One region of the Paenibacillus sp. JGP012 genome, then DNA from elsewhere that is predicted to be linked to it. Evidence: predicted binding sites of a transcription regulator. Region 1 holds the regulator's gene; the other holds the start of a gene.
What was found. The regulator CtsR, encoded in region 1, represses protease genes until heat stress. The targets are predictions, from matches to a motif close to ATGGTCAATAAAGGTCAAACA.
Positions count from the first base shown of each region.

Region 1 (8,939 bases):
GCTCATCAATATATCGTTCAATCTCCGTTTTGATCCGCAGCACCATCTCGGTGCGTTGAATGACATTGACCACCTCTGGAATCGTAACCAGTTCCTCGAATTCAGAGGCACTCAGATTGGTGAGGGATTGTGTCAACACGGCTTTATATTTTTCGAGCGTTTGAATCGCCTGATTGGCTTTGGTCAAAATAACCCCGATTTCCTTGAGTGAATATCGAAGCGTTCCCTGGTACAGAGTAATAATATTCCGGCGCTGCGAGATAGACACAACCAGCTTGCCAGTCTGCTTCGCCACTCGCTCGGCCGTCCGGTGACGAATGCCTGTCTCTGACGAAGAGATCGAGGAATCCGGGATCAGCTGTGTGTTGGCATACAAAATCCGCTTCAGATCCTCACTCAGAATAATTGCACCATCCATTTTGGCAAGCTCATACAGGTAGTTCGGCGAGAAATCACAATTAATCGAAAATCCTCCATCCACCACTTCCATCACTTCAGGGCTGTATCCTACAACAAGCAGTGCGCCCGTCTTGGCGCGCAGCACATTTTCCAGACCTTCGCGGAAAGGAGTACCCGGTGCGATCAGCCTTAACAAATCATTCATATTGTCCAGTTGGCTTGAATCCTTCATCTTGTTATGCCCCCTAATCTAAAGCAACCGCTAGTGCATCTGCCACGGTATTCACACCGATCAGTTGTATCCCGCGAGGATGTTTCCAGCCCTTTAAGCTTTTTTCTGGTAAAATAACTCGTTTGAAGCCCAGCTTGGCGGCTTCTTTCACACGCTGTTCTGCCCTGGATACGGCACGAACCTCACCTGTCAGGCCAATCTCGCCAAAGATTACATCATCCGGCTTGGTTGGCACATCTCTAAGGCTGGAGGCAATGCTGATAGCCACTGCAAGATCGACAGCCGGCTCATCCAGCCTTACCCCGCCAGCTACGTTCAGGTATGCATCCTGTGTTTGCAGGAACATGCCCATACGTTTCTCCAGTACAGCGATAATCAGATTGAGCCTGTGATGATCAATGCCTGTTGCCATACGGCGTGGAGAAGGAAAGTGCGTGGTGGAGATCAATGCCTGCAGCTCTACCAGCATCGGTCTTGTTCCTTCCATACTGGCTACAACGGTAGAACCCGCTACCCCGAGCGGACGTTCCGATAAAAACAATTCGGAGGGATTACCGACTTCACGAAGGCCGTCCTCCCCCATTTCAAATATGCCAATCTCGTTGGTGGAACCGAAACGATTCTTGACTGCACGAAGGAGGCGATATGTATGATGCCGCTCTCCTTCAAAATAAAGCACACAGTCCACCATATGCTCCAGCATGCGGGGGCCGGCGATGGCACCTTCTTTGGTAACATGCCCTACAAGCACTGTTGCAATGCCTCGGCCTTTTGCAATCCGCATAAATCTGGAGGTACATTCCCTTACCTGGGCTACACTTCCGGGTGCGCTGGTAACTTCGGGCAAATATACGGTCTGAATGGAGTCAATGACAAGAAAATGCGGCTGGATCTGATCCACCGCTTCCTCGATCCGTTCCATATTCGTTTCACACAGCACATACAGCTCCGGCGAGAGCGCACCCAGACGGTCGGCCCGCAATTTTGTCTGCTTCACGGATTCCTCCCCGGACACATACAGCACACGCAGACCGGAATGAGTCAGTGCATGAGACGTCTGTAACATCAACGTCGATTTTCCGATTCCCGGATCGCCCCCCACCAGCACGAGCGAACCTGGCACAATACCGCCACCCAATACACGGTTAAGTTCTCCGATTCCCGTTTGTACACGCGGCTCCTGACCGCTATCTATATCTATGATAGGAAGCGGTTTATCTTTACTGTCAAACAGAGGAGAATTTCTCCCTTGTGTTTTGACCACCGTTTCAGTTTCTTCTATCATTGAATTCCAGGACTGGCAGCCAGGACATTTTCCGTACCATTTGGGGGCTTCATAGCCGCATTCTGTACATTGAAACTTGGTTTTTACTTTGGCCACTTCAGCACTCCTAAAAATTTATTTTATTACAGTATTTTGCATTATTCGACGATTATTTCTATCTCACCCTGACATTTAGGGTTACTAAAAGTTTACCATTGTTTGAGATTTTTCGTAAAGGATTATCGCAAACTTTACACATCATTATAGTCCTTATTGTTACATCCCGATCACATATTAAGCTTAAACCCAAAAAAAACTCCCCAGCCAGAGCCGGGGAGGATCAAACTAGTACTGCACGGCTGATGTTATTCAGCAGTACAGAACTTATTTATTGAGTTTCAATTTCCTCATTACCGAGTTGAATTGAATTATTATTTAGTCTCGATTTCCTCACTAGATGGAACAGAAGCAGCCTTTTTCGTAACAGACAGTGCACCGTTCTCTTCATCAATGAGCAGTGAATCACCTTTGGTCACATTGCCAGTAAGCAGTTCCTCAGACAATCTGTCTTCGATATGCTTCTGGATCGCCCGGCGAAGCGGACGTGCACCATACGCTGGATCGAAGCCTGCTTTGGCCAGAAATGCTTTTGCATTATCTGTAAGCTCAAAGTCCACGTCATATTCATGCAGTCGTTTACGCAGGTCTTCACTCATAAGTGTAACAATCTCGGCAATGTGTTTCTCTTCCAGTGAGTGGAATACGATGATTTCATCAATCCGGTTCAGGAACTCCGGACGGAAGCTTTTCTTCAGCTCATCCATCACTTTGCCTTTCATGTTATCGTAATCCGCACCCGCATCTACAACAGCTGTAAAGCCAAGGGTAGAGTTACGTTTGATCGCCTCGGCACCTACGTTGGATGTCAGGATGATCAGCGTATTGCGGAAGTCAACAACGCGACCTTTGGAGTCGGTCAAGCGGCCATCTTCCAGCACTTGCAGCAGGATGTTGAATACTTCAGGGTGTGCCTTCTCCACTTCATCCAACAGTACAACGGAGTAAGGTTTGCGGCGAACTTTCTCGGTCAACTGACCGCCTTCTTCATAGCCCACATATCCTGGAGGCGCTCCGACGAGACGTGCTGTGGAGTGCTTCTCTCCGTACTCGGACATATCAATCCGGATTACAGCATTCTCATCACCAAACATCGCTTCAGCGAGAGCACGAGCAAGCTCGGTTTTACCTACCCCTGTAGGACCAAGGAAGATAAATGAACCCATCGGACGTTTTGGATCTTTAAGTCCGGCACGTGCCCGGCGAACGGCGCGGCTGACGGATTTAACTGCCTCATCCTGACCGATAACCCGCTCATGCAGAATTTGCTCAAGGTTCATCAAGCGTTGTGTTTCTTCTTCTTTCAGCTTGTTCACCGGAATTCCTGTCCAGTTGGCTACCACTTGAGCGATATCCTCTGGTGTTACCTCGGAATCGGTACGGCCTTGTTTTTCTTTCCACTGATTTTTCGTTGTATCCAGTTCTTCACGAATCTTTTGTTCCGTATCGCGGAGTGCCGCAGCTTTCTCAAACTCCTGACTCTGTACCGCAGCATCTTTCTCCTTGCGGATATCTTCCAGGCGGCTCTCCAATTGCTTCAGGTTTGGTGGAATCGTATACGAGTTCAGCCTTACTTTCGAACCTGCCTCATCAATCAAGTCGATTGCTTTATCCGGCAGGAAACGGTCTGTAATGTAACGGTCAGACAATTTTACCGCCTGAACGATAGCTTCGTCAGTAATTTTTACGCGGTGATGCGCTTCGTAACGATCACGCAGACCATGCAAAATTTGAATAGCTTCTTCTGGTGAAGGCTGATCTACCGTAATCGGTTGGAAACGACGCTCCAGCGCAGCATCCTTCTCGATGTATTTGCGGTACTCATCAAGCGTTGTTGCACCGATGCATTGTAATTCACCGCGAGCGAGAGCCGGCTTCAAGATGTTCGATGCATCGATTGCCCCCTCAGCTCCACCTGCACCAATCAAGGTATGCAGCTCGTCAATGAACAGCACAATGTTGCCGGCCTGACGGATTTCATCCATGATTTTTTTCAAGCGATCCTCGAATTCACCACGGTATTTGGTTCCGGCTACAACCGACCCCATATCCAGTGTCATAACACGTTTGTCACGCAAGGTTTCTGGAATTTCGTTAGCGATAATTTTTTGTGCGAGTCCTTCAGCAATCGCCGTTTTACCTACACCCGGCTCACCGATCAGCACCGGATTGTTTTTGGTACGACGGCTCAGCACTTGGATAACACGCTCGATTTCCTTACTGCGGCCAATAACCGGATCAAGGTTATTCTCTCTGGCATACGCCGTGAGATCACGAGCCAGGCTATCCAGTGTTGGTGTGCTTACATTGGCAGGTGTGCCATTGTGACTGGAGACAGCTTCGCTGCTGCCCAGCAATTGCAGCACTTGCTGACGTGCTTTATTCAAGCTGATACCGAGGTTGTTGAGTACACGTGCAGCGACCCCTTCACCCTCACGAATGAGACCGAGCAGGATATGCTCTGTGCCCACGTAGGTGTGACCCAGTTTACGTGCCTCATCCATAGACAGCTCAATAACTTTTTTCGCTCTTGGCGTATATGCAATGTTCGTAGGCTGCTCCTGGCCGCGGCCAATCAGCGTTTCTACTTCATCCTGAATTTTCTCCAATCCGAGTCCCAGGCCGATCAGTGCTTTGGCAGCAATGCCTTCACCTTCACGAATGAGGCCGAGCAAAATATGCTCTGTACCGATGTTATTATGACCGAGACGGACAGCTTCTTCCTGCGCGAGTGCGAGCACCTTCTGGGCCCGTTCCGTAAATCTTCCAAACATCATATCTCCTGCACCTCCATGGTTTTGGATAAAACGAAAGGATTACATTGAATCGAATAACCCTTCGTATTCATATCATTTTTGTTTGCAGCCATGCTGCGAATAAAATCATTGGTCATTCCAGAAGCGGGAGACCTGTTTATATAAAGCCGCATATGCGGCATGAAACCAGTATTACAGTTCAAGGAAAGTTTAGCCAGAGCCTTTGGTTGCATTGATCGTATCACGAATTAACTGAGCCCGGTAGATGTCACGCTCATCTGTACGCATATCCCCGAACGTTTTTTGCAAAAATCCCGGCTGTGTCATCACATTCAGCTCATTCATCACCGGGATGGATATCCCATCGAGCAATCCAAGATCTACGCCAAGCCGCACATCCGATAGTCGCTGTGCCGCTTCCTTCGTGTCCACAATGGCCGCATGAGACAAAATCCCGTACGAACGCATTACACGATCCGTAATCCGCAGTCTGGAATCCGTAAGCAGCCTTTCTCTGGCTGTGCGCTCATGTCCAATAATCTGTAAAACAACACTATGCAGGTTGTCGATGACTTCTTGCTCCGTCTGTCCCAGCGTAATCTGATTGGAAATCTGGAACAGGTTGCCCATTGCTTCACTGCCTTCACCGTAGATTCCCCGTACAGTTAACCCGACTTGGGATACTGCACTAAGAATACGTCCGATCTGCTGTGTCATTACAAGCGCCGGGAGATGCACCATTACAGATGCTCTCACCCCTGTGCCGACATTTGTCGGACAACTGGTTAGATATCCCCTGTGATCATCAAAGGCATAATCCACGTGCGCTTCAAATGCATCATCTATCGCGGAGGCTTTCTCCCAGGCCTCTTTCACCTGGAACCCCGGATAGAGGCACTGGATACGCAGATGATCCTCTTCGTTAATCATAATGCTCACCGATTCATCCTCACTGAGGATAACAGCTCCGTGCCTTGACTCATTTGCGAGACTCGGACTAATCAGATGTTTCTCCACCAGCACCCGCTTGTCGAGTTCTCCAATATCCGTCAGATCGAGTGTAGTAAAATCACCAAAAGCGTGTACGTCATCGTATTGAAGTACTTCGCTCAGCTTATTCAGCACCTCTTCTGATTGCTCATTGGAAGCCAGCATCGGAAACGGGATATGCTGAAGGTTACGTGCAATCCGGACACGACTGCTGATCACAATTTCCGAGTCTACAGCATCGCTGCGCATCCAGTCACTGAGCGCCTTCTCCGTAAAACGCAGATTAGGCATTACCCTTCCCTCCTACTCATGACAAACTTTACTCCTGAGTTATTTCTTTTTCAAGTTCTCTGATCTGGTCACGAATCTGAGCCGCCTCTTCGAACTCTTCTTGCGCAATGCTTTGCTGCAAATTCTGCTTCAGATCGGCGATCTGCCGTTTAACCTTAATACGGCCACCAGCCCGAGCAGGAACTTTGCCTACATGAGACGTGCTGCCATGCACTCGTTTGAACAACGGGTCTAGACGGCTGTCAAAATATTTGTAACAAGAGCTGCAGCCAAAGCGGCCGATCTTGCTAAATTGGGCATAAGTCATGCCACATTCTTCACACTGCAGCGCCTTGGCAGGAGCTGCACCTGAACCTTTGCCTGCTGGATCAAAATCAAGCAATCCGGACAGCAGGTTGTGAATGGAAAATCCGCCTGCAGTTCCAGGAATCATCTCCCCCTTCTCACGGGCACATGATTCACAGATATGAAATTCCGTCTTTTCTCCATTTACAATTTTAGTAAAATGAAGTGTAGCCGGACGTTTATTACATTCTTGGCACAGCATGTAGATGTACCTCCTTTGATCCCGATAGTTTCATTTACCGAGCAAAGATATTAGCATTGCCTTCAACATTCTGGCACGAATTTGATCCCGGTAAGGAAGTTTGACCATTAGAACTTCTCTCGATACAGCCGCACGCATCAATCCGGCTTCTCGCTTGCTTAGAAAACGCGCTTCCTCCAGTTGATAGATCAGCCCTTCAGCAGCAGTCTGTCCAATCTCTTCGCCAATACTATGATGAAGATGATTGTGCAGTGCCGATTGAGCCGGCAATTCAATGCGCTGTATGCGAACATATCCACCACCGCCGCGTTTACTCTCGACAAGATAACCTTTTTCCAGAGTGAAACGGGTGCTGATGACATAATTGATCTGGGAAGGCACACATGAGAACTGATCCGCCAGATCATTACGCTGAATTTCAATCATTCCTTCGGGACTTTCATGCAAAATACCCTTCAGATATCGTTCGATAATATCAGAGATATTACGCATCCAATCATCCTCCACTGTCTGAAACGTTAAGTCAATAAGGACCCACACGCCCCCACAGAGTACAACCTTCTCCACCCATTTAACCAATCAGAGAAACAGCGAATCTTGCTGTGTCAGATGTTAAACAGGAGAACAAAGGAAGCACGAAGGTCCTTTAAATATCCCTTGATCTTCTAATGAAATGTACAAGTTCTAAAGCACTTCTCATCAGAGAGCAGAAAAGTCAAACACCCGATTGTAAATAAAACAGGGGCTTTTTGGCCTTCAGTTGACTTTGACTTTCTTTGACTTTATATACATTATAGCATATTTTGCTGGTTTGCCAAGTGGGGGCACTATTCATTTTTTACGATTTTACACGAAATATTCGCAGGACACAAAAAAACCTCTCCCAAATATCAGGAGAAGTCTAATTTTCTCTTCATTACATTCCATACCGGCTCGAATCGAAGAAAGAAATCTGTGCTGGCGGCTTAGAAAAAATCAAGCAAATAGGTTTCACGTTTCGGTACAGCCTTCTCGAGTGCTTCAATCACGTTAGCCGGGCCTTCCAGTCTGCCGATCCGGGCCATCTCTACCGGTCTGCGATACCCCATCAATATGGTTGTAAGTGTTTGAATCGTAAGACGAATCGGCTGATCGTTCTGAGCGTGACGCTCTGTTTCCGCCTTTTTCCATATGGAAGCTGTTCCGTTCAGCGCCACGTTCAACTCCCATACCCCTTCATTCCACGGAGCGTATGCATCTTCCACCTCAAGTAAAATCTGTACAGTTGATTCCTGGCTTACAAAAGGGTACTGCGAGATGAACTGCTCCACACTCACAATTCGTGCCATAAAGTACGGTACGACCTCTTGTTGAATCCGTGGGTTATCCAGTTGAAATGCAAGCAGGTCACTTGCAGGCGCTTGCAAGGTGACTTCATCAATCATGGAATCATGATTGGCAATGAACGTCCATAAGCCTTGCCTTGCCTCCTCGTTCAAATGAACCATCTCACCGATGGTGAACTTTCCCTCCTTGACCTCATAGAAGATGTAACCTTGGGGTATTCCTGTCTCATTATAATAAACAGCTCGCTGACTGCCCTTTTTGACATAAACCGAATTGCTCCACCACGCGTCATCTCGATTCAACGTCCCATTATAACGCCCAGCATACTCATCATATACCTGCTTTAATACAGCAAGTTCAGGATTTCCCCGCTTGATCGTTCCCGGTGTCTGTTTTTTGGTTGGCAGCATAGAAGTCGTCAATTTGTATTTCTTAAATTCAACATAGGTTTCCCACCCATACTTCCGATAAAAACCAAATGAGAACGGATGCAGGAAGGATACGCTCTGTTTATTCCGATTCATCTCTTCCAGTGCGTATTTCAGTAGCCCGGCAACCCAGCCTTTGCGTCTGTACTCAGGCCATGTGGCTACACCTGCGATTCCGCCCATTTCAAAGGACCGTCCCTGAATATACGTCTGAAAAGGAATAATTTGAAGCTTGGCTCCAACCTGACCATCGGCGTAGACACCCAATACATTATGCGTTGCAAATTCCTGGCGCCGTTTCTCCAGTTGCTCCTCTGAGAGTGTAAATTGAAAAGCGTACTCGGAAAGCGCCATACACGCTTCATAATCGTCTGCTGTTAATTTGCGAAGTTCCATATCATTCTGCACCCCATTCTCTGTAGTGTAAGTCTCTTTGTGTAAAAAGCTGTACTAAACTCTTCCTTACATTTGAGTGTGTCAGAGGTTACCCCTAAAGTCAAACAGGAGATGCAGCTTTTGCATCTCCTGTTTATCAAGTTTCTTAAATCCAACATATAAAAATAAAAACCACCACCGAATATCATCGGCA
Region 1 covers NZ_JACHKG010000031.1:55,269-64,207, forward strand. Annotated here, with positions in the region: gene disA (DNA integrity scanning diadenylate cyclase DisA) at 1-631, opposite strand, end outside; gene radA (DNA repair protein RadA) at 645-2,012, opposite strand; gene HNR77_RS25195 (ATP-dependent Clp protease ATP-binding subunit) at 2,327-4,789, opposite strand; gene mcsB (protein-arginine kinase McsB) at 4,979-6,049, opposite strand; gene mcsA (protein-arginine kinase activator protein McsA) at 6,078-6,596, opposite strand; gene HNR77_RS25210 (CtsR family transcriptional regulator) at 6,627-7,088, opposite strand; gene HNR77_RS25215 (GNAT family N-acetyltransferase) at 7,562-8,746, opposite strand.

Region 2 (8,939 bases), on a different contig from region 1:
GGAGCAACAGCCAAACGTCCATATGCATTCGAAACGTCGTATGTGGTGACATACAATGAAAATGGCGTACTGGGTCTGATCACCCAACATTATGAGGACTATGCAGGAGCACACGGCATGACTTACCGTACAGGTCACACATTTGCACTGGACACAGGCAAAGAGCTGACCTTGGATGATGTGATTGCAAACAGCAAATCCATGCGTGAAACGATCAGCAAAAAGGTTGGCGAGCAATTAAAAGCAAGTGGTGGATATTTAGACGGATATAAAGGCTTGAACAAGGACCAGGACTTCTATGTATCTCCAACGGGTGTAGTTGTATTTTTCCAACTGTATGAGTACACAGCTTACGCGGAAGGCTTCCCGGAAATGACATTCTCTTATAAAGAAATTCTGCCTAAAGGCACTGCACCTTTCAGCAACGTAGCATCCGAGAAATAAGCAGGCACTTCTAACAAACGTATACTTGCATCTCCACATCAAGAGCCCTTATTCATTTATACTTGCAAAAAAGGTAAATAGAAACCCCTCGTCATTATTCAAGTGACGAGGGGTTTCTATTTGTCCAGGCAATGCACCCTGTTAACGGGTGGTGTTATTGCCTGTTCATATCAATATGGCACAGGGCGGATTCACCTATACTTCGGTGAATCCGCCCTGTGTATGGAACGGCATGCCTCCAGGCTACAACTTAGATGCCTTGGGAGCCTACGTTTTGAATTACTTTATCGATGATACCGTAATCGGCTGCTTCAGCAGCACTCATGAAGTAGTCACGATCTGTATCTTTTTCGATGCGTTCCAGTGGTTGGCCTGTACGCTCGGAGATGATGCGGTTCAACGTATCACGCATTTTCAAGATGCGGCGTGCGCGAATCTCGATGTCCGATGCTTGACCTTGTGCACCACCCAGCGGCTGGTGAATCATGATCTCGCTGTTCGGCAGCGCAAAACGTTTGCCTTTAGCCCCTGCGTTCAGCAGGAATGCACCCATGGAAGCCGCCATACCTACACAGATGGTAGATACATCCGGTTTGATGAATTGCATTGTATCGTAGATGGCCATACCCGCGGTGATCGATCCGCCCGGGCTGTTGATGTATAAGTGAATGTCTTTCTCCGGATCTTCCGCTGCCAGGAACAACATCTGTGCCATGATGGCATTAGCCACAACGTCATTCACGTCGCTGCCAAGGAAAATAATACGATCCTTCAGCAATCTGGAATAGATATCATAGGCGCGCTCACCCCGGTTGCTCTGCTCAACGACCATTGGAATATAACTCACGTGAAAAACCTCCTCGGGAATGTAAATGTTAAATTGGTGTTTATATTTAAACTGTTACCGTATTAACCACATCATAAACAATCTCAAACAAAAAGTCAAAGAAAGTCAAACTAACTTTGAAAAAAAAGAAACCTTTCCGGTTTCGTTGGTTAAATGCATTATGAGCTGTTATAAAATAAGTGGCGCGCCCGCCAAGAATCGAACTTGGATCTCAGGCTTCGGAGGCCTACGTCATATCCATTGGACCACGGGCGCAAATTATGTGACAGCAATAATGATTATAGCCTATGGAGTATTGAAATGCAAGCCATTGCTTTGCAGGGCAATGGTTTCGCTTATTCGGCAGGTGGTTTGAATTGATTCCGAAATGATCATGATAAAGAGGAATGGATAAAGTCTGGTTTTGAGTACATGCTATAAGAAGTTTTGGACATGCCTGCCAAAAAGCAAATCGTACCGCATATAGACACTAATTTCACCTTTCTTCTATATGTAGTGTGAAGTGTAGTGTGAAACATCTTATAGTATGGTGCGAAACTAACTCATAATCAATGTGAAGCTTCGAGGTCGCTCATCGTGTCCATAACGAAAGTGCAGAGATTGTGAAAATAGGCGCGTACAGAAGCCCGCAAACGTATCGAAATAAGCCATCGAAACACTTGCATATCGCGTCAGTTTTAGGTAGAATAAACGTGGGACTTAAAAAGTTAACCCGGGACATTTTAGGGCCATGAAAGAAGCTTGGAGCGAGAAGCTTGCGGGAGTGGAAAGCATGCGAACGATTTTAGAAGTGCAAAAGCAGCTTCTGCCCGATCTCATGGATGTCTTGAAGAAGCGCTATACGATTCTGCAGCAGATCATGTTATCGGATGTGATCGGACGGAGAACGTTAGCCAATTCCATGCAGATGACCGAGCGGGTTCTGAGAGCTGAGACCGATCTGTTAAAGGCTCAGGGACTTATCGAAATTGACAGTGCCGGCATGAAGATCAGTGAGGCGGGTTACGAGTTGCTGCAGCAGTTGGAGCCTGTCGCGAAAGAGCTGTTCGGATTATCCGAGCTGGAAGAGCGAATCAAGCAAGCCTACGGCCTGCAAAAGGTAGTCGTAGTTCCTGGCGATTCGGACGTATCTCCTTTTGCCAAGAGAGAACTGGGAAGGGCCGGAGCGAAAGCTCTCGGCAGTGTTATGAATGACAACGACGTTGTAGCCGTCACAGGCGGATCGACAACGGCCGAAGTTGCAGAACAGCTCACACCACCAACTTCGCTCAAGGGTGTCTGGTTTGTACCAGCCCGTGGCGGACTGGGAGAGAGTCTTGAAATTCAAGCAAATACGATTGCATCCACGATGGCAAAGCGGGCAGGGGCTCAGTACAAACTCCTGCATGTACCGGATTTGCTTAGTGATCATGCCTATGAATCGCTGCTTCAGGACCCGAGTGTTCAGGAGATTTTGCAGCTGATCAGGCAATCGCGCATCGTTATTCACGGCATCGGTGATGCGGTAGAAATGGCGAAGAGACGCAAGCTTGCCCCTGAGATTATTGACGAGCTTCAGGAGCAGGGCGCTGTATCGGAGTCTTTCGGGTATTATTTCAACGATCAGGGTGAGGTGGTACATACCATGCTTACACTGGGGATGCGGCTTCAGGATATCGAACGCACGGATGTGGTCATCGGCATTGCGGGCGGCACAAGCAAGGCAGCTGCCATTCATTCCGTACTGCGGTTCGGGCAGGAGGATATTCTGATTATTGATGAGGCTGCGGCCAAAATCATTGTCGCGGAAATGGAATGAATCCATTTTCCAGAGCTGAAATAGATTTATTTTCAACACAACTCTTGTTGTCTTGACGGACTTCACCGTCTGTCTTGAATATATAAGTTTCATAAAAATCAATCAAAACTTGGGAGGAACTTACTCATGATTAAAGTAGGTATTAACGGTTTTGGACGTATCGGTCGCTTGGCATTCCGCCGTATTCAAAATGTAGAGGGCATTGAAGTAGTAGCAATCAACGACTTGACTGACGCTAAAATGCTGGCTCATTTGCTCAAATATGATACAACTCAAGGTCGCTTTGACGGCGATGTTGAAGTACACGACGGCTTCTTCAAAGTGAACGGCAAAGAAGTTAAAGTTATCGCTAACCGCAACCCTGAAGAACTGCCTTGGGGAGACCTGGGTGTAGATATCGTTCTGGAATGTACTGGTTTCTTCACAACAAAAGAAGCTGCTGAGAAACACTTGAAAGGTGGAGCTAAGAAAGTTGTTATCTCCGCACCAGCTACTGGCGACATGAAAACCATCGTTTACAACGTAAACCATGACATCCTTGATGGAACTGAAACTGTAATCTCCGGTGCATCTTGCACAACAAACTGCCTGGCTCCTATGGCAAAAACACTGCAAGACAAATTCGGAATCGTTCAAGGTTTGATGACTACAATTCACGCTTACACTGGCGACCAAAACACTTTGGATGCTCCACACCCTAAAGGTGACTTCCGTCGTGCTCGCGCAGCAGCTGAAAACATCATCCCTAACACAACTGGTGCTGCTAAAGCAATCGGTCTGGTTATCCCTGAACTGCAAGGTAAATTGGACGGTGCAGCTCAACGCGTACCGACACCAACAGGTTCCTTGACTGAGCTGGTAACTGTTCTTGGTAAAAAAGTAACAGCTGACGAAGTTAACGCAGCTATGAAAGAAGCTTCCGATCCACAAACTTTCGGATACACTGAAGACGAAATCGTATCTTCCGACATCGTAGGTATCACTTACGGTTCCCTGTTCGATGCGACTCAAACTAAAGTTCTGACAGTGGGCGACCAACAACTGGTTAAAACTGTAGCTTGGTATGACAACGAAATGTCCTACACAGCTCAACTGGTTCGCACATTGGAGCACTTTGCAAAAATGATCAAGTAATAACTTGTAATAACATAGAGCGGAAACAGATTGCCATTGTTTCCGCTCTTTATATATGAAACTTTTGCAAATTTCTCATGAACACCAGGGCTGACAAGGGATTAGAGCCTTGAAAGGTCCACCAAATACATGGGTGCGGAGGAAATAGAGATGAACAAAAAAAGTGTACGTGATATCGAATTGAATGGAAAACGGGCATTCGTGCGCGTAGATTTCAATGTGCCGCTTGAAGATGGTAAAATTACAGATGACAAACGTATTCGTGCAACATTGCCTACGATCAACTATCTGATCGAAAAAGGTGCTAAAATCATCCTGGCAAGCCACATGGGTCGTCCGAAAGGCGAAGTTGTTGAATCTATGCGTTTGACTCCAGCTGCAGAGCGTTTGTCCGAATTGCTCGGCAAACCGGTCATTAAAGCGGATGATTCCGTTGGCGAGGCGGTTAAAGCTCAAATCGCGGCAATGAACAATGGCGACGTATTGTTGCTTGAGAATGTTCGTTTCCACGCAGGTGAAGAGAAAAACGATCCGGAACTGGCTAAACAATTTGCTGAGCTGGCTGATGTATTCGTTAACGATGCATTTGGTGCGGCGCACAGAGCACACTCTTCTACAGAAGGAATCGCTCACTTGCTGCCAGCAGTATCCGGTTTGTTGATGGAGAAAGAACTTGAAGTGTTGGGTAAAGCATTGTCCAACCCAGAGCGTCCTTTCACAGCGATCATCGGTGGTTCCAAAGTTAAAGACAAAATCGATGTGATCGACAACCTGCTGAACATTGCAGACAACGTAATCATCGGTGGCGGTCTGTCCTATACATTCATGAAGGCTCAAGGCTACGAAGTGGGTCAATCCCTGCTGGATGAGTCCAAACTGGATGTTGCTCTGGGCTTCATCGAAAAAGCCAAAAAACTGGGCAAAAACTTCTACCTGCCAGTGGATATCGTAATTTCTGACGATTTCAGTGCGGATGCAAACACTAAAATTGTTGAAGTTGGCGACATTCCTGCGGATTGGGAAGGCATCGACATCGGTCCAAAAACACGTGAGATTTATGCTGACGTTGTTAAAAACTCCAAACTCGTTGTATGGAACGGACCAATGGGCGTATTCGAAATCGAACCTTTCTCCCACGGTACTCGTGCAGTAGCAGAAGCTTGTGCGACAACATCTGCTTACACAGTCATCGGCGGTGGCGACTCTGCAGCGGCAGCTGAGAAGTTCAAATTGGCTGACAAAATGGACCACATCTCTACAGGTGGCGGTGCATCGCTCGAGTTCATGGAAGGCAAACAGCTTCCAGGCGTAGTTGCATTGAATGACAAGTAAGCTTTAAGCTATAGCATGAAGGAGTTGAAACCAATGAGAACACCAATTATCGCGGGTAACTGGAAAATGTTCAAAACGGTTTCCGAATCCAATGACTTCATTCAGGAAGTTAAAGGAAAAGCGGAAGTCGAAGGCGTGGAAACGGTAATCTGCGCACCTTTTACAAATCTGCCATCCCTGGTAGAGGCTGTGAAAGGCACTAACATCAAAATCGGAGCACAAAATCTTCACTTTGAAGACAACGGTGCATTCACTGGTGAAATCAGCGGTGTCATGCTGAAAGAACTGGGTGTAGATTATGTGATTATCGGTCACTCGGAGCGCCGTCAATATTTTGCGGAAACCGATGAGACGGTTAACAAAAAAATGCATGCAGCATTCCGTCATGGCTTGACGCCAATCTTCTGCCTCGGTGAGACACTGGAAGAGCGCGAAGCGGGTCAAACGAAAGATGTATGCAAAGTACAGACGGAAGCAGCTTTGGCAGGTCTGTCTGCCGAGCAGGTAGCACAAACGGTTATCGCTTATGAGCCAATCTGGGCCATTGGTACAGGCAAATCCTCCACATCCCAGGATGCGAATGAAGTTATTGCTTACATCCGTACACTGGTGAAGGATCTGTACAACGAGCAGGTTGCAGATGCAGTTCGTATCCAATACGGCGGCAGCGTGAAACCGGAAAACGTAACGGAATACCTCGGACAAAGCGACATCGACGGCGCACTTGTTGGCGGTGCCAGCTTGCAGCCAGCTTCGTTCATCGCACTTGTTGAGGGGGCGAAGTAAGATGACAGCTCCAAAACCTGTAGCACTGATCATTATGGACGGCTTCGGTCTGCGCAACACGGTGGAAGGCAATGCGGTAGCGCAAGCCAAAAAACCGAACTATGACCGTTTCATGAGCCAGTTCCCACATACAACACTGACGGCTTGCGGTGAGGCTGTAGGTTTGCCGGAAGGCCAAATGGGGAATTCCGAGGTGGGTCACCTGAACATTGGTGCCGGCCGGATCGTATATCAGGATTTGACCCGTATCTCCAAGTCGATTCGTGACGGCGAGTTCTATGACAATGAAACACTTGTCAAAGCGGTGCGCGAAGCGAAGCAGAACGGTAAAAAGCTTCATCTTTACGGCTTGTTGTCCGATGGTGGTGTACATAGCCACATCGACCACCTGTTCGCCATGCTGGATCTGGCTAAAAAAGAAGAAATGAACGAAGTATATATTCATGCCTTCCTGGATGGCCGGGATGTTATGCCGGACAGCGGTAAAGACTTCATGCAGAAGCTGATCGCTAAAATTGATGAGGTTGGTGTAGGGAAAATCGCTACAGTCCAAGGTCGCTATTATGCAATGGACCGTGACAAACGCTGGGAGCGTGTAGAGAAATCTTACCGCGCCATCGTTTATGGCGATGGACCGAAATACACTGATCCGCTCAAAGCGGTTGAAGAATCATATGAGAAATCCGTATTTGACGAGTTCGTTGAACCAACGGTTATCGTTAAAGCGGATGGTGAGCCGGTAGGTTTGGTGGAAAGCGGCGATTCCGTTGTATTCCTTAACTTCCGTCCTGACCGTGCAATCCAGTTGTCACAAGTGTTCACCAACTCCGATTTCCGCGGTTTTGACCGTGGACCGAAGTTCCCTGTGGGCCTGCACTTTGTGTGCCTGACGCTGTTCAGTGAGACGGTTGAGGGTTATGTGGCTTATGAGCCGAAGAACCTCGACAATACGCTGGGCGAAGTGCTTGTACAGAACAACAAAAAACAACTGCGCATTGCAGAAACCGAGAAATACCCGCACGTAACCTTCTTCTTCAGCGGCGGCCGTGACGTAGAGCTTCCAGGCGAAACTCGCGTGCTGATTAACTCGCCTAAGGTTGCAACATATGACTTGCAGCCAGAGATGAGTGCTTATGAAGTTGCGGATGCAGCGGTTCGTGAGATCGAAGCAGATAAACACGACGCAATCATCCTGAACTTTGCTAACCCTGACATGGTTGGACACTCCGGCATGCTGGAGCCAACGATCAAAGCGGTTGAAGTTACAGATGAGTGCATGGGCCGTGTCGTAGACGCAGTTCTTGCCAAAGGCGGCGTGGTACTGATTACTGCGGATCACGGTAACGCGGATATGGTGTTTGATGAGCAAGGACGTCCGTTCACAGCTCATACAACAAACCCGGTTCCATTTATCGTTACAGATCCGAACGTAACGCTGCGTGAAGGCGGAATTCTGGCCGACATCGCGCCAACCATTCTTGACCTGATGCAATTGCCTAAACCGGAAGAAATGACAGGTACATCTGTTATTGCTACCCGCAAATAAGTTGCACAGCCACTATATATGAAATCGGGAAGTTTGGCGTTTACCTCGGAACGAAGGCAGCAGAAATGGTCTGAAGAAGCGTTAGCGTTCGCCTTTATCACAGGATTCCAACTTATGAAAATAAGTTCAAAGGAATCCGGGGATAACAGCGATCGGAGGACGATTCTGCTGACGTAGTGGATATGGGGAAACACAAGTGGTCCTGATTTTAAATAAACTTAAAATTAAAGGAGACTATCACTCATGACTATTATTACTGACGTGTACGCACGCGAAGTCCTTGACTCCCGCGGTAACCCTACAGTTGAAGTTGAAGTATATCTGGAGTCCGGCGCACTCGGACGCGCAATCGTTCCATCTGGTGCATCTACTGGTGCCCACGAAGCGGTTGAGCTTCGCGATGGTGACAAATCCCGTTACCTCGGTAAAGGCGTACTGCAAGCTGTTAAAAACGTAAATGAAGTTATCGCTCCAGAAGTTATCGGTATGGACGCTTTGGATCAACTGGGCATCGACAAAATGATGATCGCTCTGGACGGTACACCAAACAAAGGTAAATTGGGTGCAAACGCAATTCTGGCTGTATCCATGGCAGTAGCTCGCGCAGCTGCTGACGCTTTGGAAGTTCCACTGTATGTTTACCTGGGCGGATTCAACGCGAAAACTCTGCCAGTTCCAATGATGAACATCATCAACGGTGGTGAGCACGCGGACAACAACATCGACGTACAAGAGTTCATGGTACTGCCAGTTGGCGCACCAACATTCAAAGAAGCTCTTCGCGTTGGCGCAGAGATCTTCCACAACCTGAAATCGGTACTCAGCTCCAAAGGCTTGAACACAGCTGTAGGTGACGAAGGTGGTTTCGCTCCGAACCTGGGGTCTAACGAAGAAGCAATCACAACAATTATCGAAGCAATCGAAAAAGCAGGCTACAAACCAGGCGTTGACGTATTCCTGGGTATGGACGTTGCTTCCACTGAGTTCTACAAAGATGGTAAATATACACTGGCTGGTGAAGGTAAATCCTACACTTCCGCTGAGTATGTTGA
Region 2 covers NZ_JACHKG010000014.1:1,054-9,992, forward strand. Annotated here, with positions in the region: gene HNR77_RS17210 (stalk domain-containing protein) at 1-444, shown strand, start outside; gene clpP (ATP-dependent Clp endopeptidase proteolytic subunit ClpP) at 695-1,291, opposite strand; tRNA gene HNR77_RS17220 (tRNA-Arg) at 1,472-1,546, opposite strand; gene HNR77_RS17225 (sugar-binding transcriptional regulator) at 2,064-3,089, shown strand; gene gap (type I glyceraldehyde-3-phosphate dehydrogenase) at 3,216-4,223, shown strand; gene HNR77_RS17235 (phosphoglycerate kinase) at 4,374-5,555, shown strand; gene tpiA (triose-phosphate isomerase) at 5,589-6,341, shown strand; gene gpmI (2,3-bisphosphoglycerate-independent phosphoglycerate mutase) at 6,343-7,887, shown strand; gene eno (phosphopyruvate hydratase) at 8,131-8,939, shown strand, end outside.
Region 2: a site for CtsR is predicted at 1,383-1,403, ahead of clpP (ATP-dependent Clp endopeptidase proteolytic subunit ClpP). Genes of this name have one in related genera too.